3 regions of the Pseudomonas caspiana genome follow, and region 1 is predicted to be linked to each of the others. Evidence: predicted binding sites of a transcription regulator. Region 1 holds the regulator's gene; each other region holds the start of a gene.
The links. The regulator sigma-54, encoded in region 1, starts transcription at its own class of promoters, with help from an activator protein. The targets are predictions, from matches to a motif close to ANTGGCATNNANNTTGCTNT.

Region 1 (9,743 bases):
AGCAACACCAACAGACCACGGCGCACGATTGAGATCATCTAGAAGCTCCTCATTTAGCGTCTTTACTCACGGTATTGAGCAGAAATTTTCCGATAAGGTCTTCCAGCACAAGTGACGACTGCGTGTCATGGATGGTACTGCCATCCTTCAGCAACCCGTCGTCACCACCTACGCTGATACCCACATACTTCTCACCGAGCAAGCCAGCGGTCAAAATCGATGCGGTGGAATCGAGAGGCAGGTTATTAACCTTTTTCTGTACTTCCATCGTCACCCGGCCGGTGAAAGTATCGCGATCCAGATCGATCGCAGTGACCTTACCGATAGTGACCCCTGCCATGCTCACTTTGGCTCTGACAGTCAAACCGGCAATATTGTCGAAATTTGCATAAAGTTTATAAGTATCAGTGCTGGCACTGGAGCTCAGACCGCTGACGCGCAGGGCAAGCAGGAGCAAAGCCAGTATCCCGGCCAGCAGGAACAGGCCGACACCTGTTTCGATGGTGCGGTTTTGCATCAGAAATCTCCAAACATCAATGCGGTCAGAATAAAGTCCAGGCCTAACACGGCCAGGGAGGCATACACGACTGTTTTGGTCGTGGCACGACTGATCCCTTCTGAGGTGGGTTCGCAGTCGTAACCCTGGAACACGGCGATCCAGGTCACCACGAAGGCAAATACGACGCTCTTGATAACTCCGTTAATCACATCATCAACGAAAGAAACGCTGTTTTGCATATTTGACCAGAAGGAACCCTCGTAAACACCCAGCCAGTCGATTGCTACCCAGGAGCCTCCCCAGATACCCACTACGCTAAAGATCATGGCCAGCAACGGCAGGGAAATGAACCCTGCCCACAACCGTGGCGCGACAATGTACTTGAGAGGGTCCACGCCGATCATTTCCAGACTGGACAATTGCTCGGTGGACTTCATGTTGCCGATTTCGGCGGTCAATGCCGAACCGGCACGACCCGCGAACAGCAGAGCGGTGACAACCGGCCCCAACTCACGCAGCAGTGTCAGCGCAACCATTTGCCCGACAGCCTGCTCCGAACCGTACTTGGTCAGGATGCTGAACCCCTGCAGCGACAACACCATGCCGATGAACATGCCAGAGACGACAATAATCGCCAGCGACATGACACCCACCGAGTAAAGCTGTCTGACCAGCAACTGGAAACTGCCGCCGATTGAACTGCGCCCCAGCAACGCATGAACCAGAAAGATCGCCGAACGTCCGAGGACAGCCAGGATATCTATTGCGGCACGCCCCAGCAGGCGTATCCGCTCCATTAGTGACTTCTTGCGCATCAGCGCTTCCCCAAAAGATCTTCGCGATAATCCGGCGCCGGATAATGAAACGGCACCGGGCCGTCCGGATTACCGGTCATGAATTGACGAATACGTGGATTGTCCGAGCCCATCAGTTCCTCGGGCGTACCCTGCCCCAGCACCTGACCATCGCCAACCACGTACAGGTAATCGGCGATACTCGCCGTTTCGTCCAGATCATGAGAAACCACGACACTGGTGATGCCGAGCGCGTCATTTAGCAACTTGATCAGACGAACCAGGACTCCCATAGCGATCGGGTCCTGCCCCACAAACGGCTCGTCATACATGAGAATCTGCGGATCAAGGGCAATGGCTCTGGCCAGCGCCACGCGACGCTTCATACCACCTGACAGCTCGTCGGGCATCAATTCGACAGCACCGCGCAGTCCAACCGCCTGCAATTTCAGCAGGACGATGTCGCGGATCATTTCTTCAGGCAGCTCGGTATGAACGCGCAGTGGAAAGGCGACGTTCTCGAATACATCCAGATCAGTGAACAACGCACCACTCTGAAACAGCACGCCCATGTGCTTGCGCGCATCGAACAGATCGCTGCGCGACAGCGTGGGCAGGTTCTGACCGTTCACCCACACTTCGCCCGCAGACGGCCGCAACTGGGCGCCCATCAGACGCAGCAATGTGGTTTTGCCGCTGCCCGAAGGTCCCATGATGCCGGTGACTTTGCCACGGGGAATGCGAATATCGACATTTTCGAAAATGCTGCGCGTACCGCGCTTGAAGGAAACGCCCTTCAGCTCGATCGCGTAGGCGTTATCGGCGCTCATCTAAACTCCTTGCGATGCAGCCTCACGTCCAGCTGCCGAGTCCCTGGCGGGAGACATGCTGTCTCGGTGGGCTGAACAGGCCGCGAACTATACCACCGCTATAAGGCGCCACCCAAGAGGAAGGCTGATCAATCAATATCGGCACAAACATTTTGCGACATTTCCCACAAAGACGACTCGCTTATCGCCACCCCGAACGATTAAAAGTAAAGCTCGACGATCAGACGTGAGGGAATCGCGCATTACCGCTATAATCGCCGCCTTTTAGCCAGCTGACCGATTTTTTGCCATGAACCAAACCAGCGACCTGATCCAATCAGCACAACGCACCATCCGTCTCGAGATCGAAGCGGTGGAGGGCTTGTTAGCTCATATCGATGCGGATTTCGTCCAGGCTTGCGAGATGATTCTGGCGAGCAAGGGCCGTGTTGTCGTGGTTGGCATGGGCAAATCCGGCCATATCGGCAAGAAAATCGCTGCCACCCTGGCAAGCACCGGCACTACATCTTTTTTTGTCCACCCTGCCGAGGCCAGCCACGGCGACATGGGTATGATTACCTCCGACGACATCATTCTGGCCTTGTCCAATTCGGGCACGACTGCCGAAATCGTTACCCTGCTCCCCCTGATCAAGCGCCTGGGCATCAAGATGATCAGCCTGACAGGTAATCCAGAGTCGACTCTGGCCGAAGCTGCCGACGTCAATCTCAACGCTCATGTCGAACACGAAGCCTGCCCACTGAATCTGGCTCCGACCTCTTCGACCACTGCGGCACTGGTCATGGGCGACGCCTTGGCGGTTGCCTTGCTTGAGGCCCGGGGGTTCACCGCCGAGGACTTCGCTTTTTCACACCCTGGTGGCGCACTGGGTCGCCGCCTGCTGCTCAAGGTCGAGCACGTCATGCACAGCGGCGACCAGTTGCCAAAAGTGCAACGCGGCACCCTGCTACGCGACGCACTGATGGAAATGACCCGCAAGGGGCTGGGTATGACCGCCATCCTCGAAGCTGACGGACGCCTGGCCGGGATATTCACCGACGGCGATCTGCGCCGCACCCTGGATCGCCCGATCGACATTCGCCTGGCGACCATAGATGACGTGATGACCCTGCACGGCAAGACGGCACGTCCTGAAATGCTTGCCGCCGAAGCGCTGAAAATAATGGAAGACCACAAGATCGGCTCACTCATCGTCGTCGATGAAAATGATCATCCGGTCGGTGCTTTCAATCTGCAGGACCTGCTGCGTGCAGGCGTCATGTAATGGAGATTTGCAAATGACCACGGACCTTCTGCAACGCGGCAAAAAAATCAAACTGGCGATTTTTGATGTCGACGGCGTACTGACCGACGGCCGCCTGTATTTCCTTGAAGACGGCAGCGAGTTCAAGACTTTCAACACGCTGGACGGCCAAGGCATTAAAATGCTGATCGCTTCAGGCGTGACAACGGCCATTATCAGCGGTCGCAAAACGCCGGTAGTCGAGCGCCGGGCAAAGAATCTGGGCATCGAACATCTTTACCAGGGCCGGGAAGACAAGCTGGTGGTTCTCGACGAACTACTCGGCCAACTCGGCCTGAATTACGAACAGGTCGCTTATCTGGGTGATGATCTGCCAGACTTGCCAGTCATTCGGCGTGTCGGCATGGGCATGGCGGTGGCCAATGCGGCCACTTTTGTCCGGCAGCACGCCCATGGCATCACCCAGGCACGCGGTGGCGAAGGCGCGGCTCGCGAGTTCTGTGAATTGATCATGAGCGCTCAAGGCAGCCTTGAAGCCGCTCACGCCGCCTACTTATAGATAGAAGCCATTTATGCTTAGCAAAAGAATTCGAACGTTTCTGACCCTCGGCGTGCTGGCATTTTTGCTGGCAGCCGCAGGCTACTGGAACATCAGCCCGGAAAGCTTCATGGAGCAACCGGCTGCAACAGTGGACGAGAGCGCCATCGATTTTTACGCAATCAATGCGCACAGCGTGCAGTATCTGCCGGATGGCAAATTGCAGTACGAAATGACTGCCGACAAGGTCGAGCATATCAAGGCCACTGACGTAACAATGCTGACCACGCCAGACCTGCAGATGTACCGTGGCACTCTCTATCCTTGGCACATCCAGAGCAAAACGGGTGAAGTGTCGCCAGGCGGCGAGCAGGTCGAGCTGATCGATTCGGTTCGCGTAGCACGAACCGACGACAAAAACCGTACGACCATTATCACCAGCAGTCGAATGACCGTATTCCCACAGAAGCAATATGCGCAGACCGAGCAAGCCGTTAGAATCGACGGCGCTGGCGGTGTGACGACGGCCAAGGGAATGAAAGCGTATTTGAACGACGGCAGGATGGACCTGCTATCTAAAGTAAGAGGACAGTATGAGGCTCGTTAAAACCCTTCCTTTTTTGCTCGGCCTGGGTGCAGCACTGGGAAGCGCGAGCGCCTGGTCCCTGCCGACTGATCGCGATCAGCCGATTCACATTCAGTCAGACGACGCACAACTCGATGACAAGAAAGGCGTTGCCACCTACAAGGGCAACGTAATCATCACCCAGGGTTCGATGAAGATCACAGGCAACACTGTGACCATCACACGTAATGCCCAGGGCGAAGTCGACGTCTTCACCTCGGTTGGCAACCTTGCCTACTACGAGCAAAAGCCGTCAGTGGACAAGCCAATCGTTCAAGCCTACGCGATCACTATCCAGTACTACGCTGCCCAGGATCGTATTGTGCTGATCGACAAGGCCAAGGTCATCAACGATGGCAACACCTCCGAAGGCGAGAAGATCGTTTACGACACGGTTAAGCAGATTGTGAGCGCAGGTCGCGCCAATGGCGGCAGCAAAGTGACCACGCCGCGACCGCGTATCGACATGGTTATCCAGCCGAAAAAGAAAACCGACCAGCAGAAGGCCCCGTAATGGCGACCCTGAAAGCCCAGCATTTGGCTAAAAGCTACAAGGGCCGTCAGGTCGTGCGTGATGTGAGCCTGTCTATCGACAGCGGCCAGATCGTAGGATTGCTGGGGCCTAACGGCGCTGGCAAGACCACATGCTTCTACATGATTGTCGGCTTGGTCCAGGCGGACCAAGGACGCGTGCTGATTGACGATCTGGATGTAAGCCACCAGCCCATGCACGGACGCGCCCGCGCAGGTATCGGCTACCTGCCACAGGAAGCCTCGATCTTTCGCAAGCTTTCGGTTGCAGACAACATCATGGCGATTCTCGAAACTCGCCAGGAGCTGGACCGCGAAGGACGCCGCAAGGAGCTGGAAAGCCTGCTACAGGAATTCCACATCACTCACATTCGCGACAACCTGGGTATGAGCTTGTCCGGTGGTGAGCGCCGCCGGGTAGAGATCGCCCGCGCACTTGCGACCGCGCCGAAGTTCATTCTGCTCGACGAACCTTTTGCTGGTGTAGACCCGATTTCCGTAGGCGATATCAAGCAGATCATCCACCATCTGAAAGCCAAGGGCATCGGCGTGCTGATCACCGATCACAACGTCCGTGAAACTCTGGACATCTGTGAAACCGCTTACATCGTCAATGACGGGCAGTTGATCGCCGAAGGCGATTCGGAAACCATTCTGGCAAATCAGCTGGTGAAAGAGGTTTACCTCGGCCACGAGTTCCGCCTGTAAATAAGCTGCGGTGCCCGCTGTTAAAGGCGGGCAGGCCTGAGTGTTTGTGCTGATACTTATTAAATGCCAGCACACCCTAGGCAAACACTTCGGTTTCAGGCATATAATTTGCTTATGTAGGCGCCCCGGCGCTCTGTAGTGGATGGCGCATGTGCGCCGGCGAATAAGGTGTTAAGCCCCAGCCATGAAACCATCGCTAGTCTTGAGAATGGGCCAGCAGCTGACGATGACGCCGCAGCTGCAACAGGCCATCCGCTTACTCCAACTGTCGACGCTGGACCTCCAACAGGAGATTCAGGAGGCGCTGGAGTCAAACCCTATGCTGGAACGCCAGGAAGAAGGCGACGACTTCGACAACGCCGATCCGCTGGCTGACAACATCGAGCAGAAGCCCAACCCTGATGTTCAGGAGCCGACCTATCAGGAATCCGCTCCAACAGTGGACAATCTTGAAGAAGGCGACTGGAACGAGCGCATCCCCAACGAACTGCCTGTCGATACCGCCTGGGAAGACGTCTATCAGACCAGCGCCAGCAGCCTGCCCAGCAACGATGACGATGAGTGGGACTTCACTACCCGCACCTCAGCCGGTGAAAGCCTGCAAAGCCATTTGCTCTGGCAACTGAATCTGGCACCGATGTCCGACACCGATCGCTTGATCGCCGTGACACTGATCGACTGCATCAACAATCAAGGATATCTGGACGAGACGCTGGAAGAGATTCTCGACGCCTTTGATCCCGAGCTTGATATCGAGCTTGATGAGATCGAAGCCGTGCTGCACCGCATCCAGCAGTTTGAACCAGCAGGCATCGGCGCTCGCAATCTAAGCGAATGTCTGCTGCTGCAACTGCGCCAGCTTCCTGCAAAAACCCGCTGGCTCAGCGAAGCACAGCGCCTTGTCAGTGATTTCATCGACCTCCTCGGCAGCCGCGATTACTCGCAACTGATGCGCCGCATGAAGCTCAAAGAGGATGAGCTGCGCCAGGTCATCGAACTGGTGCAAAGCCTCAACCCCCGGCCCGGTTCGCAAATCGAATCCACCGAAGCCGAATACGTGGTGCCGGATGTCATCGTCCGCAAAGACAATGAACGCTGGCTGGTTGAGCTCAATCAGGAATCAGTCCCGCGCCTGCGCGTGAACCCGCAGTACGCCGGTTTTGTCCGCCGCGCCGATACCAGCGCCGACAACACGTTCATGCGCAATCAGCTGCAAGAGGCACGCTGGTTCATCAAAAGCCTGCAGAGCCGCAATGAAACGCTGATGAAGGTCGCCACGCAAATCGTCGAACACCAGCGCGGCTTCCTTGAGTACGGCGATGAGGCTATGAAGCCACTGGTCCTGCATGACATCGCTGAAGCGGTAGGCATGCACGAGTCGACCATCTCCCGTGTAACCACACAGAAATTCATGCATACCCCCCGCGGTATTTACGAGTTGAAATATTTCTTCTCCAGCCACGTAAGCACCTCCGAGGGCGGTGAATGTTCGTCGACAGCGATTCGGGCGATCATCAAAAAACTGGTTGCGGCGGAAAATCAGAAAAAGCCGTTGAGTGACAGCAAGATCGCTGGTTTACTGGAGGCACAAGGCATTCAAGTAGCCCGTCGCACAGTAGCCAAATACCGCGAATCACTTGGCATAGCGCCGTCAAGCGAACGCAAGCGACTGATGTGACGAGAGGTACAGTAGTAGCCCAGCGAGCATTGCCCGTGACGGCTTTACGCAACCCGGTTGCTAGCCACAGCGTTCCAGTGGCAGGCAAAAGCCTGCCTCTTTATGCACTGGCAATAAGGAGAAAGCGGTATGCAAGTCAACATCAGTGGACATCAACTGGATGTGACCGACGCCCTACGCGACTACATCACCGAAAAACTCGGACGACTGGAGCGCCACTTCGACAAGATCACTAATGTGCAGGTCATCATGGAGGTCGAGAAGCTGAAACAGAAAATCGAAGCCACCCTGCACATCCCCGGCTCAAAGGTCGTCGCCAATGCGGAACATGATGACATGTACGCGGCAATCGACCTTTTGACCGACAAGCTGGATAGACAACTGCTCAAGCATAAGGAAAAGCAGCTCAGCCTCCTTCAGGGTGCGACGGCTCGCTGATAACCCCCCAAACATGATCCGATTAGAAAATATCCTGACCCCCGGCCGTTCACTCGTGAACGTGCCGGGCGGCAGCAAGAAAAAAGTCCTCGAACAAATTGCCAACCTGATCGGCAGAGAAGTGCCTGATCTGGACTCGCAAGTCGTGTTCGAGAGCCTTGTCGCCCGCGAGAAACTTGGCTCTACCGGCTTTGGCAATGGCATCGCCATTCCGCACTGTCGCCTGAAGGGCTGTGCTTCGCCCATCAGTGCACTGCTGCACCTGAACGCCCCTGTAGATTTCGACGCCATCGACGGCGCGCCCGTGGACTTGCTGTTTGTCCTGCTGGTTCCGGAAGCCGCTACCGATGCACACCTGGAGTTGCTGCGCCAGATCGCCAGCATGCTCGACCGTAAAGAAGTGCGTGAACGCCTGCGCAGCGCCGCGAGCAATGAAGCGCTCTATCAGGTGGTACTGAACGAGCAGAACGGGCACTAATCATGCGCATGATCATCGTTAGTGGTCGCTCAGGCTCCGGCAAAAGCACGGCGCTTGATGTGCTGGAAGACAACGGCTTTTACTGCGTTGATAACCTTCCGGCCGGGCTTCTCCCGGAGCTTGCCGAACGCGCATTGATCAATACCGAACTCGCCGAACCGCTGTTAGCCGTATCTATCGATGCGCGCAATCTACCCAGCCACCTGACACGCTTCCCGCAGATGCTTGAAGAAGTTCGTTCACGCAATATCCAGTGCGACGTGCTGTACCTGGACGCAGATGAATCAACCCTCTTCAAGCGCTTCTCTGAAACCCGCCGTCGCCACCCATTAAGTAACGCCAACCGCTCACTGGCAGAAGCCATTCGGGACGAGACCGCGTTGCTGGGGCCGATCATTGATCTTGCCGACCTGAAGATCAACACGACCCACCTGAACCTCTATCAACTGCGCGATACGCTGAAGCTTCGCTTGCTGAACAAGCCGGAGCCGGGTACGGCATTCCTGATCGAATCCTTCGGGTTCAAGCGCGGCATGCCGGTGGATGCCGATCTGGTGTTCGACGTCCGCTGCTTGCCCAACCCCTACTGGAAGCCTGAACTGCGAGAGCAGTCGGGCAAGGACCAGGCGGTTGTCGACTACCTGGCTGCGCAGCCTGATGTCGAAGAGATGTTTCAGGACATATTCACTTATCTCAACAAGTGGTTGCCGCGCTTCGCTGCCAGCAACCGCTCGTACGTCACTATAGCCATAGGCTGTACCGGCGGCCATCACCGCTCGGTGTACCTGACCGAGCGTCTGGGTCAGGTCCTGCAACAATCCCTCAAAAACGTTCAGGTTCGCCACCGCGACTTAAGCTGAAAGGACTTCCTCTGCGATGCCCGCTCTTCAAATAACCATTATCAACAAGCTGGGCCTGCACGCCCGCGCAGCCGCCAAATTCGTTGGGGTCGCCGGCAAGTTTCCCTGTCAGATCCGCGTGGGGCGCTCACCGGAAAGCATGGTCGACGGCAAAAGCATCATGGCGGTGATGATGCTTGCCGCGGGCAAAGGCACGGAGATTCACCTTTCGACCGAAGGCGATCAGGAGCAGGCAGCGCTGGATGGTCTGGTTGAATTGATTAACAACAAGTTTGATGAGGGGGAGTAATTGTAGAGCTCGGCGCTCAACTGTTTCCTCGGCCGAGAACCTTCAACTCGCGAAATTTTCGATCTTGACCTGTCCATCAGGAAAAGTAGCAACGATCTCCAACTCTCCACCCATTGCGCGGATGTAATTGCGCAATGTACTGATGTACATGTCCGTGCGACGCTCCATCTTTGAAATAGCTGCCTGATTTACGTGCAACGTCTTGGCCAAAGTCGCCTGGCTCAACGCTTTT
Region 2 (9,743 bases), 3.1 Mb from region 1:
CGAACGGATCGATCTGCGCCCGCACAGGACGCGGCAAGGTCAGTTGCCAACTGAGCACTTGCTGGCGCTCGCTGTCGTGTGGCGTCAGACGTAAATACTGGATGCTTGCGCGGACCTGATCCTCGTAGTGATAGGTGGTCTCGTGGCTAATTGAGAGTCTCATGCAGCCTCCAGGTAAGAAGTGTGAATGGCGTTACCCAATTGGGCCAGTAACGGGATGAATTCGTTCAACCACTTGTGCAAGCCCTCATCTAGAATTTCATCGATCCCGGTATAACGCAGGCGTGCATCCAGCTCGGCAGCCAAACGCTGCGCCGGACGGCCGTTGGCACCCGGCAGGCTCGCAAGGATCTGGTCCAGCTCTTCCAGACAAGCACTCAGCGAGCGTGGCACGTCGGAGCGCAGCAACAGCAGTTCTGCAACTTGCCGAGCGCCCGGCGCGTCTCGATACAACTCGGTGTACGCCTCGAAGGACGACAGTGCCCGCAACAATGCACTCCACTGGTAATAACCATGCGCCGAGCTGTCAGCCACGGCATTGGTGTCATTGCCTCGCAGCTCAAGCATTTCGTAGCGGGCGTCGAGCATGCGCATGGTGTTGTCAGCGCGCTCGATGAAGGTCCCGAGGCGGATAAAACGGAACGCGTCATGACGCATGATCGTGCCGTAAGTCGCGCCGCGGAACAGGTGCGAACGCTCTTTGACCCATTCACAGAAACGACTCATGCCGTAACGGGTCAGGCCTTGTTCAGCGATGCCGCGAATCTCCAGCCAGGTGGAGTTGATGTTTTCCCACATGTCGGCAGTGATTCGCCCACGTACCGCATGGGCACTGGCCCGCGCAGCACCCAGACAGCTGTAGATACTGGCCGGGTTGCTCGCATCCAGCGCAAAGAAATGCAGCAAACGTTCCGCGTGCAGCTCACCATGGCGCTCAAGATAGTGATCCAGCGTGCCGGTAATCAGTAGCGGCATGGCCAGCTCATCAAGGCCGTCACCCCGCCCGTCCTGAGGCATCAAAGACAGCGAATAGCTGACGTCCAGCATCCGGGCGAGGTTTTCCGCTCGCTCCAGATAACGCGACATCCAGTATAAATCCGAGGCAGTTCTACTTAGCATTGGCAGGCATCCTTAATCCTCGACCACCCAGGTGTCTTTTGTTCCGCCACCTTGAGACGAGTTCACCACCAGCGAGCCTTCGCGTAACGCGACTCGGGTGAGCCCGCCGGGTACGACGCGGGTTTCACGACCAGAAAGGACAAACGGGCGCAAATCGATATGGCGCGGTGCGATGCCGTTCTCGACGAAGGTCGGACAGGTCGACAGGCACAACGTCGGTTGCGCGATGTAAGCATGCGGCTTGGCTTTGATACGCGCGCGGAACGACTCGATTTCCGCAGCCGTCGAAGCCGGCCCGACCAGCATGCCGTAACCGCCCGATCCTTGAGTTTCTTTGACCACCAGTTCCGGGAGATTGGCCAGCACATGGGACAAGTCAGCAGGCTTGCGACATTGCCAGGTCGGCACGTTCTGCAGGATTGGCTCTTCATCCAGATAGAAACGAATCATGTCCGTGACATACGGATAAACCGACTTGTCATCCGCCACCCCGGTGCCGATCGCGTTCGCCAACACCACATTGCCGGAGCGATAAGCCGAGAGCAGGCCAGGTACGCCCAGCATCGAATCAGGGTTGAACGCCAATGGATCGAGGAACGCGTCGTCTAGACGACGGTAGATAACATCCACCGCTTTCGGTCCATCGGTGGTGCGCATGAATACGCGATCATCACGCACGAACAGATCCGCACCTTCAACCAGCTCAACACCCATTTCCCGCGCGAGAAACGCGTGCTCGAAAAACGCACTGTTAAAGCGCCCAGGGGTGAGTACCACCACACTCGGGTTATCCAGCGGGCTGGAACTCTTCAATGTGTCGAGCAGCAAATTCGGGTAATGATCGATAGGCGCAATGCGCTGCGCGGCAAACAGCTCGGGGAACAGACGCATCATCATCTTGCGGTCTTCGAGCATGTAACTCACGCCACTCGGCGTGCGCAGGTTGTCTTCCAGCACGTAATACGTGCCGTCGCCATCACGAACCAGGTCAACGCCAGAGATATGCGAATACAGATCGCGATGCAGATTAAGGCCCTGCATCGCCAGTTGGTACTGCTCGTTGGCCAGTACCTGTTCGGCGGGGATAACCCCTGCCTTGATAATCCGTTGCTCGTGATAGAGGTCGGCAAGGAACATGTTCAGCGCCTTGACGCGCTGAATACAGCCGCGCTCAACCACCCGCCACTCACTGGCCGGAATACTGCGCGGAATCGTGTCGAAAGGAATCAGGCGCTCTGTGCCCTGCTCATCACCATAGAGCGTGAACGTGATCCCGGCCCGATGAAACAATAGATCGGCTTCACGCCTGCGCTGAGCCAATAGCTCAGGGGGCGTCTCACCCAGCCAGCGGGCAAATTCCCGATAATGCGGGCGGACCAGGCCGCCAGCATCGTACATCTCATCATAAAAGGTGCGGATCATGCCGTACTCCTTGTCACCACGGACACCAAGGGCCTTCGCAAGGCCCGTGCCATCGGCATAAACGCTTAAATATCAAATGGTTACATAAACATAGAAAGGTATTCGCACCATTCCTGTGCAAGAACCCTCTCAACCAATTCTCCTACGCTTCATTCGGAAGCGTCTTTCAACCGCAAAAGCTATGAACAGCATAGCCAGAGTTGATTTCACGAGACGATATCGTTTCCCGATAATCCACGACATCCAAAGCACACTGTATTTGCATGCCCCGTTTCAAGTCGTTGTCGAAAAACACGACAGCGCTGGCAACACCGATTTCTTAACCGGACTTCCCTTTGAGCCACTCACTGAGTGGCTCTTTTTTTGTCCTTTAACGGGTCGATCCCGTATCTGTAAAACCACCGGATACTGCTTTCTGCGTTTAGAACATACAAACTAAAACCGGCCAATTCCCAGGCATGCGCCCAGAAATTGACCGGTTATTCAACGCATCATCATAGGTTTCATGCGTGCAGACGCCTGATCTCCTGCCTGACTCCCCAGCCCTCAACCTCGCCATCCAGCGGCGTGATTGCAGCCTGGAAATCCTGTTCGAAATCACCGATACCGTCATACGTCGCGTGCATCACCTTGCTCAGCTGCAAGTGCCAAGCGCCGTCATCTCTTACATTGATCTGAGTATTAAGGGATTCGCCACGGTATTGATCCGCAGCCTGCCTTGCCCGTTCCTCATCCGGGAAAATGGCGTAGAACTCGATGGGGTGGATACGCGCGAAATCAAAACCGCTTTCTTTCATGCGGCGCAGTACGTTACTGCTGATGTCCTCTTGATAGGCTGTGCTCATGAAACGTCCTCCTATTCAACGATAGATAGAGTTTCAACATTCCCGAAACGACGCGTCCAAACAGTAGCGTCACACGGCGGATACTCCGCCGCCTGGGATCAAGCATGTAGCTGACAAGGCCGGGTCCATTCAAAGATCGGCATCGACATGGAAGAAACGGGAGAAGTGTGTCACCCGTCTCATTTGCAGAGTAACCCCTTCATTGGCGTTCTGCCAATTCCTGGTTGGAGCAATTTTTTTTTACACGCTCAGGACGCCTCTTTGATAGAGATGATCTGCACGGCATTGTGTTCTTTCAAAGACTTCGCTGTCGGCTCGGCTATTCGGCCGTCCAGATCGTTCATGTCCAGCTCATCAGCGACCGGAACCAAAATGTGGCGCAGACGGCGAGCAACTTCCTCGTCACTGGGACGATGATCAGACTCCATCACCTGGCTTTGCTGCACACCGTCTTTGTCGAGATACGAAATGGTCCACTGTTTCATTAAGGTCTCCTCGGCAGCCGACAATGCGGCTTACGTGATCTTGACCTTTTGAGGGGGGCATTCGTTCACAGGATTTGAATCAATACGGTCCATGGCGCTACGTTGTCTCGCGGCAAACATAAGACCTGTAGGAGCTGCCGAAGGCTGCGATAGCGGCGCGTCAGACTGAATGCCTCGCAGCCTTCGGCAGCTCCTACAGCTCAGTCGCACACTCATGACGGCGAGATCTTTTCGGCATGCCCGGACAACAAAAAGCCCCTGCGTGAGGGGCTTTCTGTTTACATCACCAGCGGATCAATTCTTGCTGGCTTCGACACCTGCGGTGTTATCCAGCAGGCTCTTGGTCGCGGTCTGCAGGAAGCTGTCCAGCTTCTCACGCAGGGCCTGGGTATCCGGCGCATCCGGAATCACTTCGGCATGCGGGGTACGGCCCAGGGTGTAAGACAGCACCTTCGGTTCCATCTCTTTAGGTTCGATCAGGATCCGGTCACCGGTGATCAGGGCAACAGTCTGCTCGCTACCCGACGGCTTGATGACACCAAAACCTTTGTCGCCTGCCGGGAGGTTGAGCAGGTCACGGCCCCAGCACTGGTGACGGGTTTCGCCGCCAAGACGGCCCATGATGGTCGGTACGATATCGATCTGTGTGCCGACAATACTGCTGCGCTGGCCAAATTTCTCTTGAATCCCCGGCGCGATCAGCAACAACGGTACGTTGAAACGGCCCAGGTCCATTTCGGTGATCTGCTGGTTGTTACCGAAACCATGGTCACCCACAACCACGAAAAGGGTTTCCTTGTAATACGGCTCTTTTTTGGCTTTCTCGAAGAACTGGCCCAGAGCCCAGTCTGAGTAGCGCATGGCGGTCAGGTGCTCATCCAGCGTGCCATGGCCCGTTACTGGCTCCATCGGCAGTTTTGGCGGCAGCGCGTAAGGTGTGTGGTTAGACAGGGTTTGCAACAAGGCATAGAACGGCTTGCCGTTTGCGCCGCGAGCCTTCAGCTCTTGCGCGCCACGATCAAACATATCCTGATCGGAAACGCCCCACGTTGGATCGGAGAACACCGGGTCAACGTAATCGCCGCGCCCGATAAAGGTAGTCATGCCCTGATTGCTGAAGAAACCCGACTGGTTGTCCCAGGCGAAGTTACCGTTGTAGACATACACGTCGTCATAGTTGCGAGCGCTAAGCAGCTGCGGCAGACCAGACAGTTTGTGCGCACCTTCCGGCGTCTGCATCAAGTACTCAAAACCTGGCAGGTTCGGGAAACAGGCCATGGTCGCAAACATACCCTGGTGGGTGTGCGTGCCGTTGGAGAAGAAGCGGTCAAACAACAGACCTTCTTTCGACAGTTTGTCGAAGTAAGGCGTGATATTCGCCTCATCCCCCAGCGCCCCTACCGAGTGACCGGCGAAGCTTTCCATGAGGATGACCACAACGTTCTTGATCGGCAGCGTATTTTCCACTGGCGGTGTGAAATCGCGGCGGACAGCAGCGAGGTCAGGCTCGACCAGCTTGTCGTTGGCGGTCAACAGCATGTCCCGCACGGTTTGCTGTGCAGCAGGCTGCAGCAGCGTAGCCTTCCAGATATTGTCGCGATCTTCGGACATCCGGCTCTTTGCGGCTGCGATCAACGTAAGGGTACCGTTGAGGCCCAGCGTGTTGGCGAAGTTGGATTCGGTGGTGTAAGCATCGCCCCAGCGCAGCGGCGGCCCTTGACGCAGGGTGCCACGCGCGGCAACAACGGCAATCAGCAAGCACACCACGAACACGCCAATACGCGCATACCACGGTGCCACATTGCGATTGCTGGAATTACTGACGCTGAACTCACGTCGCGGGCGAGTGACACGATCAACCCCTTTGAACACCAGGCTCAACAGCCAGGTCACCACGGCCCATGCCAACAGGTAACGAACCACCGGGAAGCCGTACCAGAGCATGCTCAGAACGGTCTTGGGGTCTTCCTTCACGTACTGGAACACCAGACCATTCAAGCGCTGGTGGAACTCGCGGTAGAAGTCCATTTCCATCAAGCCGAAAAACAGCGTGATGCTGGCAACCACGGTCAGCCAGAAACGGAAGAAGCCCCGTGCAGCCATGGCGCGGACGCTGAACAACGAAAGCAACAGCGGGATCATCAGGTAAACGGTCAGACGCAAGTCGAAACGCATACCGTTGAACAGCGCTTCGACAAAGGCCGAGGCCGGTGTGTCACCGATCATCTCGCGGTTATAAACCAGCAACGCAACGCGCAAGAGCGTGTACATCACCATCAGTACCAACGCACTGAGCAGCGTATAAGCCAGGTGCGATTTGACGGTGGGTTGCAGCGAGCGCGACGACGCGTGCTTATGAATCATAGCGTCCGGTTTAGCCATGTTGTTCTAGGATCCGTTGGATTCAAAATAGGGTTCGAAATACAGGTGCGCCCGGCAATGACCTGGCATTGGCGAACGGCGGGCGCAAATCTTACGTGATCGCCCGGGATTTAGCAGCGATGCACTGCAGATGTTTTACCTTCAGCAGTAAGAAGTCGGATGAGAAGTCCGGAGAAAAAACCCGGGCACACGAACACGAGTAGCGAACGGCTGAAAACCGCGCGCAATTCTCAAGGACGAGGCGTGAAAAATTTGTAGTGGCGAATCAGCGGCGTCTGCTGTTGCCCGAATGCAACGCAAGCATGACCTTCCAGCGGATGGGCCATGCTTGCGTAATCGTCGCAGATATCAGTCGTTGCTTGGCTTGTTCACGGCCTGGAGCACGTACTGCGGCAGTGCAAAAGCACCGATATGGACTTCAGGGTTGTAATAGCGAGTAACAATACCGCTACCCGCGAAACGCTGACGCAAGGTCTCAAGTGGCAATTTACGATACGCCGGGTCGGTTGCCCCCCAGGCAAAGGTCATGGCGCCACCGATGTAAGTCGGAATCGCAGCCTGATAGAAGTGCCAGTCCGCAAACAAACCACGCATGCGTCCAGCAGTCGTCTGCACGCCGCTGAGTTGCATGAACGGAGTACCGTTCTGCGTGACCAGGATGCCACCTTCGTTCAGGCAGCGATGACAAGCCTGATAGAAGTTTTCCGAGAACAGCACTTCACCCGGACCGATCGGGTCGGTGGAGTCAGAAATGATCACGTCGAATTTTTCTTCAGTGGTTGCGACAAAGCGCATGCCGTCGTCGATCACCAGATTCAGGCGCGGGTCATCGAATGCCCCCTTGGAGTGTTCCGGCAGGAATTCCTTGCACATCTCGACCACAGTGCCGTCGATTTCGACCATGGTGATGTGTTCGACAGAGCCATGCTTGGCCACTTCGCGCAGCATGCCGCCGTCACCGCCACCGATGATCAATACACGACGTGCAGCACCATGAGCCAGGATTGGCACATGGGTCAGCATCTCGTGATAAATGAACTCGTCAGCCTCTGTGGTCTGGATCACGCCATCCAGCGCCATCACCCGGCCCATGCGCGGGTTCTGGAAAATCACCAGATGCTGATGTTCGGTGCGCACTTCGTGGAGCATTTTTTCAATGCGAAAGCGCTGGCCGTAACCCTCGTACAACGTTTCTTGATAGTCGCTCATGGGGTAGGTCCCTGATGAATGCTGAAAACAGGACGGCCAGCCGCCCATAAGGAAGGCGCGCATTCTACGTTGCGAATGATGACAGGTCGAACCTCGGGTGCTGTAAGCACTGAAAACCCTGGGTTCCTGCGAAAAAAAATCCTGAGTTTGAAGATGCGCATTCCATAGGCGCTACCGAAGGCTGCGATGCATCCAACCTGACCCACCGCCATCGCGGCCTTCGGCAGCTCCTACAGGTCACTTGCTTACAGCGCGGTGCAGATCAAATCCGCACATTGCCCCGCGGACCAGCAACAGCCCAGATGATCAGCCCCAGCACAGGCAGTAACGCGATCAGAAGTACCCAGAGGATTTTAATCCCGGTTTCGGCACCGCTTTTCAGCACGTGGATGATGGCCCAAATGTCGAGAGCCAAAATGATCAGCCCTACCAAACCATTAAACGTAGAACCCATGATATTGCTCCAGATTGAATAAACGCCCCTCTAGGATAGTGGCATTGCTGTAGGGTTCCGTTGAACCAACCGCATATTTTTGCGTTCCGAATCAGGTCACGCCAGCATTTAAACCGCTCAACGTCTAAACATTTGCGTTCAGATTCTTCAGACAGGGTCAGCCAGTCATGCAAACACCCGCACAACCAAGATCGCTCTGGGCCTCGTGGTTAGCCCAGGCTCAGTCCACTCCCCTGCTCAGCCTCGGTTTTTTGCTGGTGCTGCTGGTCGTGCTTGGGCTGTTTGTTGCCAGCGGTTACAACGCGATTTATGGCGCCAATCAGGACAACCTGCATTACGCGCTGCTGGGTGGCACTGCCGGTTTCGCGGCAACCGCGCTGGGTGCAGTCATTGCCGTGGCACTGAGGGAAGTTGACCAGCGCACTCAGGACGTGATGTTGGGCTTTGCCGCAGGGATGATGCTTGCTGCCAGTTCGTTTTCGCTGATTTTGCCGGGGCTTGCTGCTGCTCGTGACATTACCGACAGCGGGCCACTCGCGGCTGGCACGGTGGTGCTTGGCCTTGGGCTTGGCGTGTTGTTGATGCTGGGTCTGGACAAGTTCACACCCCATGAACACGAGAGCGTCGGCCGCCAGGGCCCGCATTCGGAGCGTATCAATCGGGTCTGGCTGTTCGTGCTGGCAATTACTCTGCACAACCTGCCTGAAGGGATGGCAATCGGCGTCGGCTTTGCCAATGGCGATATGCAAGTGGGCGTACCGCTGGCCACCGCCATTGCAATTCAGGATATACCCGAAGGCCTGGCGATTGCCTTGGCGCTGCGGGTGACGGGGTTGTCCTCAATGAAGGCCATGCTGGTAGCCGTTGGCTCAGGCTTGATGGAGCCTATCGGTGCGCTGATTGGTCTGGGGATATCCAGCGGCTTTGCCATCGCCTACCCCGTCAGCCTGGGTCTGGCTGCGGGGGCGATGATCTTTGTGGTGTCCCACGAGGTGATTCCGGAAACCCACCGCAATGGCCATCAAACTTCAGCAACCCTGGGACTGATGGGCGGCTTTGCGGTGATGATGTTCCTCGACACGGCGCTGGGCTAAACGCTTATTGGCTACGCAAGGCTTCCAGTGCAGGCGCGGCGTGAATGTTCAATGCGGCGCACAGTTCAAGCACGCGAGCCTGATCGTCGCCATAGACCAATACTGCCTGCAATTCATCATCCAGCGGCTGACTGAAGTTCATCAGCACATAGCCACCGTTTTCCTTATTCATGCTGCCTAGCTGTATCTGAATGCGATTGAGCGCTACCAGAGCATCGACTTTGGCAAGCTGTTTGGGCTTGATGTTGAACGCTACGTCTTTGCCAAAAGAATCGACGATTTGCGCGAAGAGGTCCATGTAGGTGTCGGCCTGAAACAGCACGGTATCGGGCAGGCTGCCCACCACGACCCATTCACCCAAGGGAATCGGGAACGTATCGTCGTAGTTGATATCGGGATTGGCAGCCAGAAACGCTGAAGGATCGGCGTAAGCCTGTGCGGCCTCATCAGCAATACGCACGATGTCCTGCTCACCCATGCAACCCGAACTGATTTTGCCGATTAATTCGATAAGTTGATTTTTCATGGGAGATCCTGATCACGAGCAAAAATAAAGGCGCGAAGGATACCGACAAATCCTCTGCGCCTCTATCACTTACGCCCGCAACACATTTCAGCCAGCGAGTCGGGCCAATTGCTCTGCGGTATCTGCCGCACCCATGGTCTGTGCGGCCGCCAGCGGCGTCACGCCCTTGGCATCCCGGGCGTTGGGGTTGGCACCTTTGCTGATCAG
Region 3 (9,743 bases), 1.4 Mb from region 1:
CAAGGCGCCCGACTGGCGCTGATCGCACTGGCGATTTTCTCGGTGTTCAGCGGTGCGGGGCTGGCATTCGCGGCACTGGGCGACGGCCAGACTCCGGTCAATGTGTTCTGGGCGCTGGGCAGTCTGCTCGGGCTGAACCTGATTCTGCTGCTCAGTTGGGCGATGAGTTTTGGCGTCGCCGGACAAAACACGGCGAGCCTTGGACGCCTCTGGCTATGGCTCAGCGAAAAACTCGCCCGCGACGCCCAGGCCGCACAGCTCGCCCCCGCATTGATTGTGCTGTTGCAGCGCCGACGGCTTAATCGATGGGTACTGGGCGCGCTGATCCATGGCTTGTGGCTGCTGGCACTGGTCAGCGCACTTGTGCTGTTACTGCTGCTAATGGCGACGCGACGTTATGGCTTTGTGTGGGAAACCACTATTTTAGGCAGCGACACCTTCGTCAGCCTGACCCAGACGCTCGGCATACTCCCCGCTTTGCTGGGTTTCACTGTCCCGGACGAGTCCATGATCCGCGCCAGCGGCGACAGCGCCGTGGTTGTTGAATCAGGTCGCCAGGCCTGGGCCGCGTGGCTGGTCGGCGTGCTATTGGTTTATGGAATTGTGCCGCGGCTGATTCTTGCGTTGGTCTGCCTGTGGCGCTGGCGCATCGGCCGGGCTGCGCTAAGTCTGGACCTGACCTTGCCCGGTTACAGCCAGCTTCGCGAACGGCTTATGCCCAGCAGCGAACGACTTGGGGTCAGCGACGCGGCGCCAGAGCAACTGCATCAAGTACTGCCCAATGGCGCGGCACAACACAGTGACGGCGCAGTGCTGGTCGCTATCGAGCTGGACGATGAACAGCCCTGGCCGCCTCTATTGCCGGAAGGTGTGGTCGATGCAGGCATTCTAGACAGCCGGGAATCCCGGCAAAAACTGCTCGATCAACTGACCCGCTTTCCACCCGCACGACTGGTTATTGCCTGCGATCCGCGTCGCTCACCTGATCGCGGCAGCCTTGCACTGGTTGCCGAACTGGCTCGCTGTGCAGGCGCAACGCGGGTCTGGTTGCTACTAGCACCCGACGGGCAACATCTGAATCCTGAGCGAGTCGGCGACTGGCAGGCAGCGTTGCAGCAGCTGGATCTAGCGTGGAGCAACAGCGCGCCACTGAACTGGCTGGAGGCAGGCCATGACTGACAAGGACAAGATTCGCCCGCTGAAACTGGCGGTGGTCGGCCACACCAATGTCGGCAAGACCTCGCTACTACGAACGTTGACTCGCGATGTGGGCTTTGGGGAAGTTTCCCACCGGCCAAGCACGACGCGCCATGTAGAAGGTGCGCGGCTGTCCGTGGATGGCCAGGCGCTGCTTGAACTGTACGACACACCCGGCCTGGAGGACGCCATCGCGCTGCTGGATTTTCTCGAACGCCAGGATCGACCGGGCGAGCGCCTGGACGGCCCCGCACGACTGGCGCGCTTTCTGGAAGGCAGCGAGGCACGGCAGCGCTTTGAGCAGGAAGCCAAAGTCATGCGCCAGTTACTGGCATCCGACGCAGGGCTCTACATCATCGACGCCCGTGAGCCGGTGCTGGCCAAGTACCGTGACGAGCTGTCGATCCTGGCAAGCTGCGGCAAACCGCTACTGCCGGTCCTGAATTTTGTCAGCAGCGCGGATCATCGTGAACCCGCGTGGCGTGAGGCGCTTGCACGCCTGGGCCTGCATGCCTTGGTGCGTTTTGACAGCGTTGCACCGCCAGAAGATGGCGAACGGCGCCTGTATGAAAGCCTTGCGCTGCTGCTGGAAAACTCCCGTGATCAACTGGAACGGCTGATTCTGGATCTTGAGGCCCAGCGTGACGCGCGTCAGCAAAGCGCCAGCCGTTTGATCGCGCAGTTGCTTATCGACTGTGCGGCCTGCCGACGCAGCGTTTCCACTGACTCGGGCCATGAACAACAAGCCATTGATGAACTGCGCAAAGCCGTGCGTCAGCGTGAACAGCGCTGCGTGGAGGAACTGCTCAAGCTTTACGCGTTTCGCGTTCAGGACGCTGCGGCCAGTGATCTGCCCTTGCTGGACGGGCGTTGGGGCGACGACTTGTTCAATCCCGAAACCCTCAAGCAATTAGGCGTACGAGTCGGCGGCGGAATTGCGGCAGGCGCGGCAGCGGGTGCGGGAGTCGATTTGCTGGTGGGTGGCATCACCATGGGCGCGGCGGCCTTGGCCGGGGCTATAGCGGGCGGGGCACTACAGACGGTGCGCAGCTACGGCGGGCGGTTGCTCGGCAAACTCAAAGGCCAGCGCGAACTGACGGTGGACGATGCGGTATTGCGGCTGCTAGCGCTGCGTCAGCGTCATTTGCTGATGGCCTTGGCCGCACGAGGCCATGCCGCCATGGACAGCATTCAGCTGAGCACTCCGCAGGACAAAACCTGGCGCGAGGGTAAACTGCCTGAAGCTCTGCATAAGGCCCGTGCGCATCCGCAATGGTCGTCGCTGAATCCTGGGGCGAAGCTGAGTCAGGCTGAGCGGCAGGAGCAGATAGACGAGTTGGCGAAAGTGATATTCGAATCCTGAAAAATTTTCCCAGCCTGTAGGAGCGCTCGGCCACCACCGGTAGTCGCTTTGCAAAATTTTGCCTACGCGAAATCAACAAGCACCGGTATCATCGCGCGCCCGATACACCCGGAACCGTATTGCTCATGAAACCGACCTTGATCGCCGCCGCAGAAATCGACCGTATCGATACCTGGGCCAAATACTCCAGTCACATGTGCGGAGGCTGCATTTCCAGCTGCTGCACGCTGCCTGTGGAAGTGAAGATCAAGGACTTGATCCGCATCGGCATCGTCGATGAATTCGAACGGGGCGAACCGGCGAAGAACATCGCCAAGCGTTTGCAGAAGGAAGGGATTGTCGAGCGTTACAACCAGAAGTCAGAAATCTTCACCTTGCAGCGCATGAGCAACAACGACTGCCTGTATCTGGATCGCAAGAGCCGCTTGTGCACCATCTACGACAAACGTCCGGACACGTGCCGCAACCACCCCAAGGTTGGCCCGCGTCCCGGCTACTGCGCTTACAAGCCTAAAGATGTGGTTCGCCAGGCGAGCGGCACGCTGAAGAACAATACCAGTACGCCGTTTCCGAAGTTCTGACACCGGACTGTCGCGCCTGCAAAGTCCGCGATCAGCGAGCACCACACAAACAAAAACGCCCCCGACCTTGCGGTCGGGGGCGTTTTTTCAAGCCTGATTAAAAACTAATCAGTTCTTGGCTTTCTTGGCAGCGCGGGTACGCTCGCTTTCGTCCAGGATCTTCTTGCGAAGACGGATGGACTTAGGAGTCACTTCGCACAGCTCGTCGTCCTGGATGAATTCCAGAGCCTGTTCAAGGGTGAACTTGACAGGTGGAACCAGAGCGATGGTCTCGTCTTTACCCGAAGCACGCATGTTGTCGAGCTTCTTGCCTTTAGTTGGGTTAACACCCAGGTCGTTGTCGCGGCTGTTCAAGCCAACGATTTGACCACCGTAGATTTCCTGACCGTGCTCAACGAACAGCTTGCCGCGAGCCTGCAGGGTTTCCAGGGAGTAAGTCAGAGCCTTGCCGGTTTCAACCGAAACCAGAACGCCGTTCTGACGGCCGGACATGTCGCCGGACTTCATCACGTCGTAACGGTCGAAGATCGAGGTCAGGATGCCAGCACCGGAGGTGAGGGTCAGGAACTCGTTACGGAAACCGATCAGACCACGAGCCGGGATGTTGTACTCGAGACGTACACGGCCTTTGCCATCCGGAACCATGTTGGTCAGGTCGCCTTTACGCAGACCCATTTGCTCCATGATCGCGCCTTGCGCTTCTTCAGGCAGGTCGATGGTCACGTTTTCGTACGGTTCGTGCTTCACGTCACCTACGCGACGGATGATCACTTCCGGACGACCTACGGCCATTTCGAAGCCTTCGCGACGCATGGTTTCGATCAGAACCGAAAGGTGCAGCTCACCACGACCGGAAACCTTGAACTTGTCAGCCGAGTCGCCTTCTTCAACGCGCAGAGCAACGTTGTACAGCAGCTCTTTGTCCAGACGTTCCTTGATGTTACGGCTGGTGACGAACTTGCCTTCTTTACCGCAGAAAGGCGAATCGTTTACCTGGAAGGTCATGGAAACGGTTGGCTCGTCAACGGTCAGTGGCTTCATCGCCTCAACGTTGTTTGGATCGCAAAGCGTGTCGGAGATGAACAGCTCTTCGAAGCCGCTGATGCAGACGATGTCGCCCGCTGCTGCTTCTTCAACGTCGATGCGGTGCAGACCGTGGTGACCCATCAGCTTCAGGATACGGCCGTTGCGCTTCTTGCCATCAACGTCGATAGCCACAACCGGAGTGTTCGGCTTGACGCGACCACGAGCGATACGGCCAACGCCGATAACACCCAGGAAGCTGTTGTAGTCCAGAGCAGAGATCTGCATCTGGAAAGGACCGTCACGGTCAACAGCCGGCGCAGGTACGTTGTCGACGATCGACTGGTACAGCGGGGTCATGTCTTCAGCCATGTCGGTGTGGTCCAGACCGGCAATACCGTTCAGGGCCGAGGCGTAAACAACTTTGAAGTCCAGCTGTTCTTCGGTAGCACCCAGGTTGTCGAACAGGTCGAAGATCTGGTCCAGAACCCAGTCCGGACGCGCGCCTGGACGGTCAACCTTGTTAATGACCACGATCGGACGCAGGCCGGCTTCGAAAGCCTTCTTGGTCACGAAACGGGTTTGCGGCATAGGGCCGTCTTGAGCGTCAACCAGCAGCAGCACGGAGTCAACCATCGACATTACGCGCTCAACTTCACCACCGAAGTCGGCGTGGCCCGGGGTGTCCACGATGTTGATGTGGTAGCCGTTCCAGTTGATGGCGGTGTTTTTCGCCAGAATGGTAATACCGCGCTCTTTCTCCTGGTCGTTGGAGTCCATCACGCGCTCGTCGTTGAGCTCGTTACGCTCCAGAGTGCCGGATTGACGCAAGAGTTTGTCTACCAGGGTGGTTTTACCGTGGTCAACGTGAGCAATGATGGCGATGTTGCGTAGATTTTCGATCACTTGTGTATCTCGATCAGAGGATTCGGTTAGCTGAATACTGCTAAACAGCTATTTATAACGTCAGAGTCGGCCAAAGCCGTTACGGCTAGACGACTGGCGTCGGGGGGCCGGTGACGCAAGCCACAGGCAAACAGCCCCGGGCACTTAGCTCGGTCTATAAACGCGCACATTGGCATACCCCTCACTGAGCAAATGGTGAGCATGCAGGCGACTCATGACGCCTTTGTCGCAATACAACAGGTACTGGCGCGTGTTATCCAGTTCCTTGAAGCGGCTGTTCAGTGCATAGAACGGCAGCGCCTGTATTTCAATGCCAGGCAATACCAGTGGCTGATCTTCCTGGACATCCGGGTGACGGATGTCGACGATGACCTGCCCTGCCAGTGCCTGACTGACTTCTTCTATCTCGACACTCTGGCTCAAATCGTCAATCACACGATCGATCGAAACCAGTTTGGCGTTCTCCAGCGCTCGCTCGAGAACCGCCATGTCGAACTGTTGCTCTTCGTACTCAACGCGGTTGCGCTTTGCGTTGGTCTTGGGGTTGATCGAAATCACCCCGCAATACTCAGGCATGTGCCGGGCGAAATCGGCAGTACCAATTTCAACCGCCTGATCGACGATATCCTGCTTGTGGCTGGTGATCAGCGGACGCAAGACAAGCTTGTCAGTCGCGGCGTCAATCAACGACAGGTTCGGCAACGTCTGGCTGGCAACCTGTGAAATCGCTTCGCCGGTAACCAGCACATCGATATCAAGACGGTCAGCGATAGAGGATGCAGCGCGTAACATCATACGCTTCAAAACTACACCCATATGACTGTTATCGACTTTCTGCAGGATTTCTCCGAGAACTTCCTCGAAAGGCACGCTGATAAACAGCACGCGCTGGGAGCTGCCGTACTTCTTCCAGATGAAATGCGCGACTTCCATCACGCCCAGTTCGTGGGCACGACCGCCCAGATTGAAGAAGCAGAAATGCGCCATCAGCCCGCGACGCATGACCTGATAGGCCGCCACCGTCGAATCGAAACCGCCGGACATCAATACCAGGGTCTGTTCGAGGGCGCCTAACGGGTATCCGCCTACGCTGTTGTGCTGGCTGTGGATCACGAACAACCGTTTGTCGCGAATTTCCATTCGCACCACGATTTCCGGCTTTTTCAGCTCGATACCAGCCGCACCGCACTGCTTGCGCAGCTGGCTGCCGACGTATTTTTCGACATCCATTGAGCTGAATGCATGCTTGCCCGCCCGCTTGCAGCGCACTGAAAACATCTTGCCCGGCAGCAAGTCTGCGTAGTGCAGCTTGCACTTCGCGACAATGTCGTCCATGTCGCCCAGCGGGTATTCGGCCACCTGAAGGAAATTGGCGATGCCCGGCATGCAGCTCAGGCGATCGGTCATGTCCTGCAGGACCTTGGGGTCGGTCAGTTTCGTCTGAACCTCGAGGTTGTCCCACGAGCCATCCACCACCAGCACCGGATCCAGATCACGGAGCACGGTACGGATGTTCTTGGCCAGCTGGCGGATGAATTGCTTACGCACCGGCGGGCTTTTGATGATGATCTCGGGGAAGACTTTTACGATTAGTTTCATGAAAACAGCGCGCGAGGTGCCAGCCGAAAAAGAGGGGGCGGGATTATAGCGGAAATTGCTCAAGGTTTAACCAGTTATCGTGCAACCAATCATCGATGCACCAAAAAAGACCTTACGCACAATATCGAGCATCATTAAGGTGCACCAAATTTTCAAATAACCGTTTTTTATCCCGAAATAGCGAGCGTTTGGGGCATAAAACCCAACTCGGGGCACTGGCATGCAATTTGCTCCCTTGTGAGGCAGGTTGCCTTGGCAGAGTATCTGCGCCGGCATCACCCAAATTCTAAGGGCCCAAACCATTAAATAGGCCCGAAGCCACCCGGAGGACACCATGTCGAAGTCGGTTCAACTCATCAAAGATCATGACGTTAAGTGGATTGATCTGCGCTTCACGGACACTAAAGGTACACAGCACCACGTGACCATGCCGGCTCGCGATGCGCTGGAAGACGACTTCTTTGAAGTCGGCAAGATGTTCGACGGTTCCTCCATCTCTGGCTGGAAAGGCATCGAAGCCTCCGACATGATCCTGCTGCCGGACGATGAAACCGCAGTACTGGACCCGTTCACCGAAGAGCCAACCCTGATCCTGGTTTGCGACATCATCGAACCTTCGACCATGCAAGGTTACGATCGCGACCCACGCGCTATTGCTCACCGCGCTGAGGAATACCTGAAGTCGACCGGTATCGGTGACACGGTATTCGCCGGTCCAGAGCCAGAATTCTTCATCTTCGACGAAGTGAAATTCAAATCCGACATCTCCGGTTCCATGTTCAAGATCTACTCCGAACAGGGTTCGTGGATGTCCGACGCCGACATCGAAGGCGGTAACAAGGGCCACCGTCCAGGCATCAAAGGCGGTTACTTCCCGGTTCCACCATTCGACCATGACCACGAAATCCGCACCGCAATGTGCAACGCTCTGGAAGAAATGGGCCAGACCGTAGAAGTTCACCACCACGAAGTGGCAACTGCTGGCCAGAACGAAATCGGCGTGAAATTCAACACGCTGGTTAAAAAGGCTGACGAAGTTCAGACCCTGAAGTACGTTGTTCACAACGTTGCTGACGCTTACGGCCGCACCGCTACCTTCATGCCTAAGCCGCTGTACGGCGATAACGGTTCGGGTATGCACGTTCACATGTCCATCTCCAAAGATGGCAAGAACACCTTCGCGGGCGAAGGCTATGCCGGCCTGTCCGATACCGCTCTGTACTTCATCGGCGGCATCATCAAGCACGGTAAAGCGCTGAACGGCTTCACCAACCCGGCTACCAACTCCTACAAGCGTCTGGTTCCAGGCTTCGAAGCTCCAGTAATGCTGGCGTACTCGGCTCGTAACCGCTCCGCTTCGATCCGTATTCCTTACGTCAACAGCCCTAAAGGCCGTCGTATCGAAGCTCGCTTCCCGGATCCAGCAGCCAACCCGTACCTGGCTTTCGCAGCACTGCTGATGGCTGGCCTGGACGGTATCCAGAACAAGATCCACCCTGGCGACGCAGCTGACAAAAACCTGTATGACCTGCCGCCTGAAGAGGCCAAAGAGATCCCACAAGTTTGCGGCAGCCTGAAAGAAGCCCTGGAAGAGCTGGACAAAGGTCGTGCGTTCCTGACCAAAGGCGGCGTTTTCAGCGACGACTTCATCGACGCTTACATCGCTCTGAAAAGCGAAGAAGAAATCAAAGTACGCACCTTCGTACACCCACTGGAATACGAGCTGTACTACAGCTGCTAATCCAGTCGCGTCAGCAACTTTGACGCACCAAAGAGGCCTCCTTCGGGAGGCCTTTTTTATGGGCGGGATTTAATAGCCGGTAAATAGTTGTTGCCTGAAGCGCTGTGCGCGAGTGCATGCTGTCGTATCGCGAACGCCGCCCCTGTAGGAGCGCACGAGCACCGCGAGGCCGCGATAGCAGTGCATCAGACAGAACGCTATCGCGGCCTCGCGGTGCTCGTGCGCTCCTACAGATTCACTATCAAATTACATCCCGATTCAGAAAAGAGAAAAAGAGAGATGACCAATAAACCACGCCTGCTTTTCCTCTGCGCCACCTTCACCAGCCTGACCGCCTGCGCAGGCGCACCCCAGACCTCAACCGCCCCTGCGCCGCTGGCACCTTTGCTGGCAACGATCAGCGAACGCCTTGCCGTCGCAGATCAGGTCGCGCTGACCAAATGGGACAGCGGGAAACCGATTCAGGACAGCCCTCGGGAAGCACAGGTCATCGCCGCAGCAGCAAAGCTCGCCCCGACCTATAGCCTGGACGCACAGGAAGTCAGCCAATTCCTCGCCGCGCAGATTGAGGCGAACAAGCTGGTGCAGTACGCACTTCTTGCCAAATGGCACGAGACCGGCAAGGCGCCAGACACACCAAGGCCGGATCTGGTCGGGCAAATTCGCCCGCATCTGGACCAACTGCAAACGCGGCTGCTGCGTGAGTACTCAGCCTTTGCGATGTATCGCCAGGATCCAGAATGCCCAAACTGGCTGATTCAACAGTCCCGTCTGCAAGCAAAGGATCCCATTCATGATCTGGCGCTGACGCGCGCAGTGGGCGAGCTGTGCATAATCCGCAAATGATCGTAAGCCGCTCAGGCTGATTTATGTTCTATGCTGCGCCCATAACACCGCCAACCGCATCAAAGCCACGGAGCCTGCATGCGCCGAAGTCTCATCTGTCTGCTGCTGTTGATCGCTTTGCCCGCAGCGGCGCAGATCTATAAATACACCGACGCAAACGGTAATACCGCGTTCAGTAATCAGCCACCCGACGGGGTCAAGGCCAAGGTCGTGGAATTGCCGCCACTCAACAGCGTCGACACCCAGAAAATGGCCACCCCTGTGACGCCAGCGCAAACCCCACCGGCCCCGGCTCAGGCACAAACCGGCTACCAAACCCTTGAGCTGACTGACCTGCCTGCAGACGAAGCATTACGCGCCAACAATGGCACCTTCACCGTGGGCGTAGCGATCAAGCCAAGGCTGATACAGGGGCATCTGCTGCAATTACTGGTCGACGGCAACCTTTATGGCCAACCCGGTAATGTCCCGCGCCTGCAAGTGGTCA

Region 2: ABRP31_RS08400 (circularly permuted type 2 ATP-grasp protein) is a predicted target of sigma-54. The motif match lies at 2,576-2,595, and genes of this name have one in related genera.
Region 3: glnA (glutamate--ammonia ligase) is a predicted target of sigma-54. The motif match lies at 6,884-6,903, and genes of this name have one in related genera.

What each region holds. Positions count from the first base shown of each region.
Region 1 covers NZ_CP167995.1:5,047,932-5,057,674, forward strand. Annotated here, with positions in the region: gene ABRP31_RS22885 (phospholipid-binding protein MlaC) at 1-38, opposite strand, end outside; gene mlaD (outer membrane lipid asymmetry maintenance protein MlaD) at 50-517, opposite strand; gene mlaE (lipid asymmetry maintenance ABC transporter permease subunit MlaE) at 517-1,314, opposite strand; gene ABRP31_RS22900 (ATP-binding cassette domain-containing protein) at 1,314-2,123, opposite strand; gene ABRP31_RS22905 (KpsF/GutQ family sugar-phosphate isomerase) at 2,413-3,387, shown strand; gene ABRP31_RS22910 (HAD family hydrolase) at 3,401-3,925, shown strand; gene lptC (LPS export ABC transporter periplasmic protein LptC) at 3,939-4,511, shown strand; gene lptA (lipopolysaccharide transport periplasmic protein LptA) at 4,498-5,043, shown strand; gene lptB (LPS export ABC transporter ATP-binding protein) at 5,043-5,768, shown strand; gene ABRP31_RS22930 (RNA polymerase factor sigma-54) at 5,953-7,446, shown strand; gene hpf (ribosome hibernation-promoting factor, HPF/YfiA family) at 7,576-7,884, shown strand; gene ptsN (PTS IIA-like nitrogen regulatory protein PtsN) at 7,898-8,362, shown strand; gene rapZ (RNase adapter RapZ) at 8,365-9,222, shown strand; gene ABRP31_RS22950 (HPr family phosphocarrier protein) at 9,239-9,511, shown strand; gene ABRP31_RS22955 (XRE family transcriptional regulator) at 9,554-9,743, opposite strand, start outside.
Region 2 covers NZ_CP167995.1:1,841,829-1,851,571, reverse strand. Annotated here, with positions in the region: gene ABRP31_RS08410 (transglutaminase family protein) at 1-163, opposite strand, end outside; gene ABRP31_RS08405 (alpha-E domain-containing protein) at 160-1,119, opposite strand; gene ABRP31_RS08400 (circularly permuted type 2 ATP-grasp protein) at 1,132-2,541, opposite strand; gene ABRP31_RS08395 (ribonuclease E inhibitor RraB) at 3,045-3,386, opposite strand; gene ABRP31_RS08390 (hypothetical protein) at 3,635-3,871, opposite strand; gene ABRP31_RS08385 (LTA synthase family protein) at 4,166-6,253, opposite strand; gene speE (polyamine aminopropyltransferase) at 6,602-7,462, opposite strand; gene ABRP31_RS08375 (PLDc N-terminal domain-containing protein) at 7,725-7,916, opposite strand; gene ABRP31_RS08370 (ZIP family metal transporter) at 8,084-9,010, shown strand; gene ABRP31_RS08365 (hypothetical protein) at 9,015-9,536, opposite strand; gene ABRP31_RS08360 (ankyrin repeat domain-containing protein) at 9,624-9,743, opposite strand, start outside.
Region 3 covers NZ_CP167995.1:125,739-135,481, reverse strand. Annotated here, with positions in the region: gene ABRP31_RS00610 (DUF2868 domain-containing protein) at 1-1,179, shown strand, start outside; gene ABRP31_RS00605 (GTPase/DUF3482 domain-containing protein) at 1,172-2,560, shown strand; gene ABRP31_RS00600 (YkgJ family cysteine cluster protein) at 2,686-3,141, shown strand; gene typA (translational GTPase TypA) at 3,250-5,070, opposite strand; gene thiI (tRNA uracil 4-sulfurtransferase ThiI) at 5,215-6,669, opposite strand; gene glnA (glutamate--ammonia ligase) at 7,004-8,410, shown strand; gene ABRP31_RS00580 (chorismate mutase) at 8,690-9,256, shown strand; gene ABRP31_RS00575 (DUF4124 domain-containing protein) at 9,335-9,743, shown strand, end outside.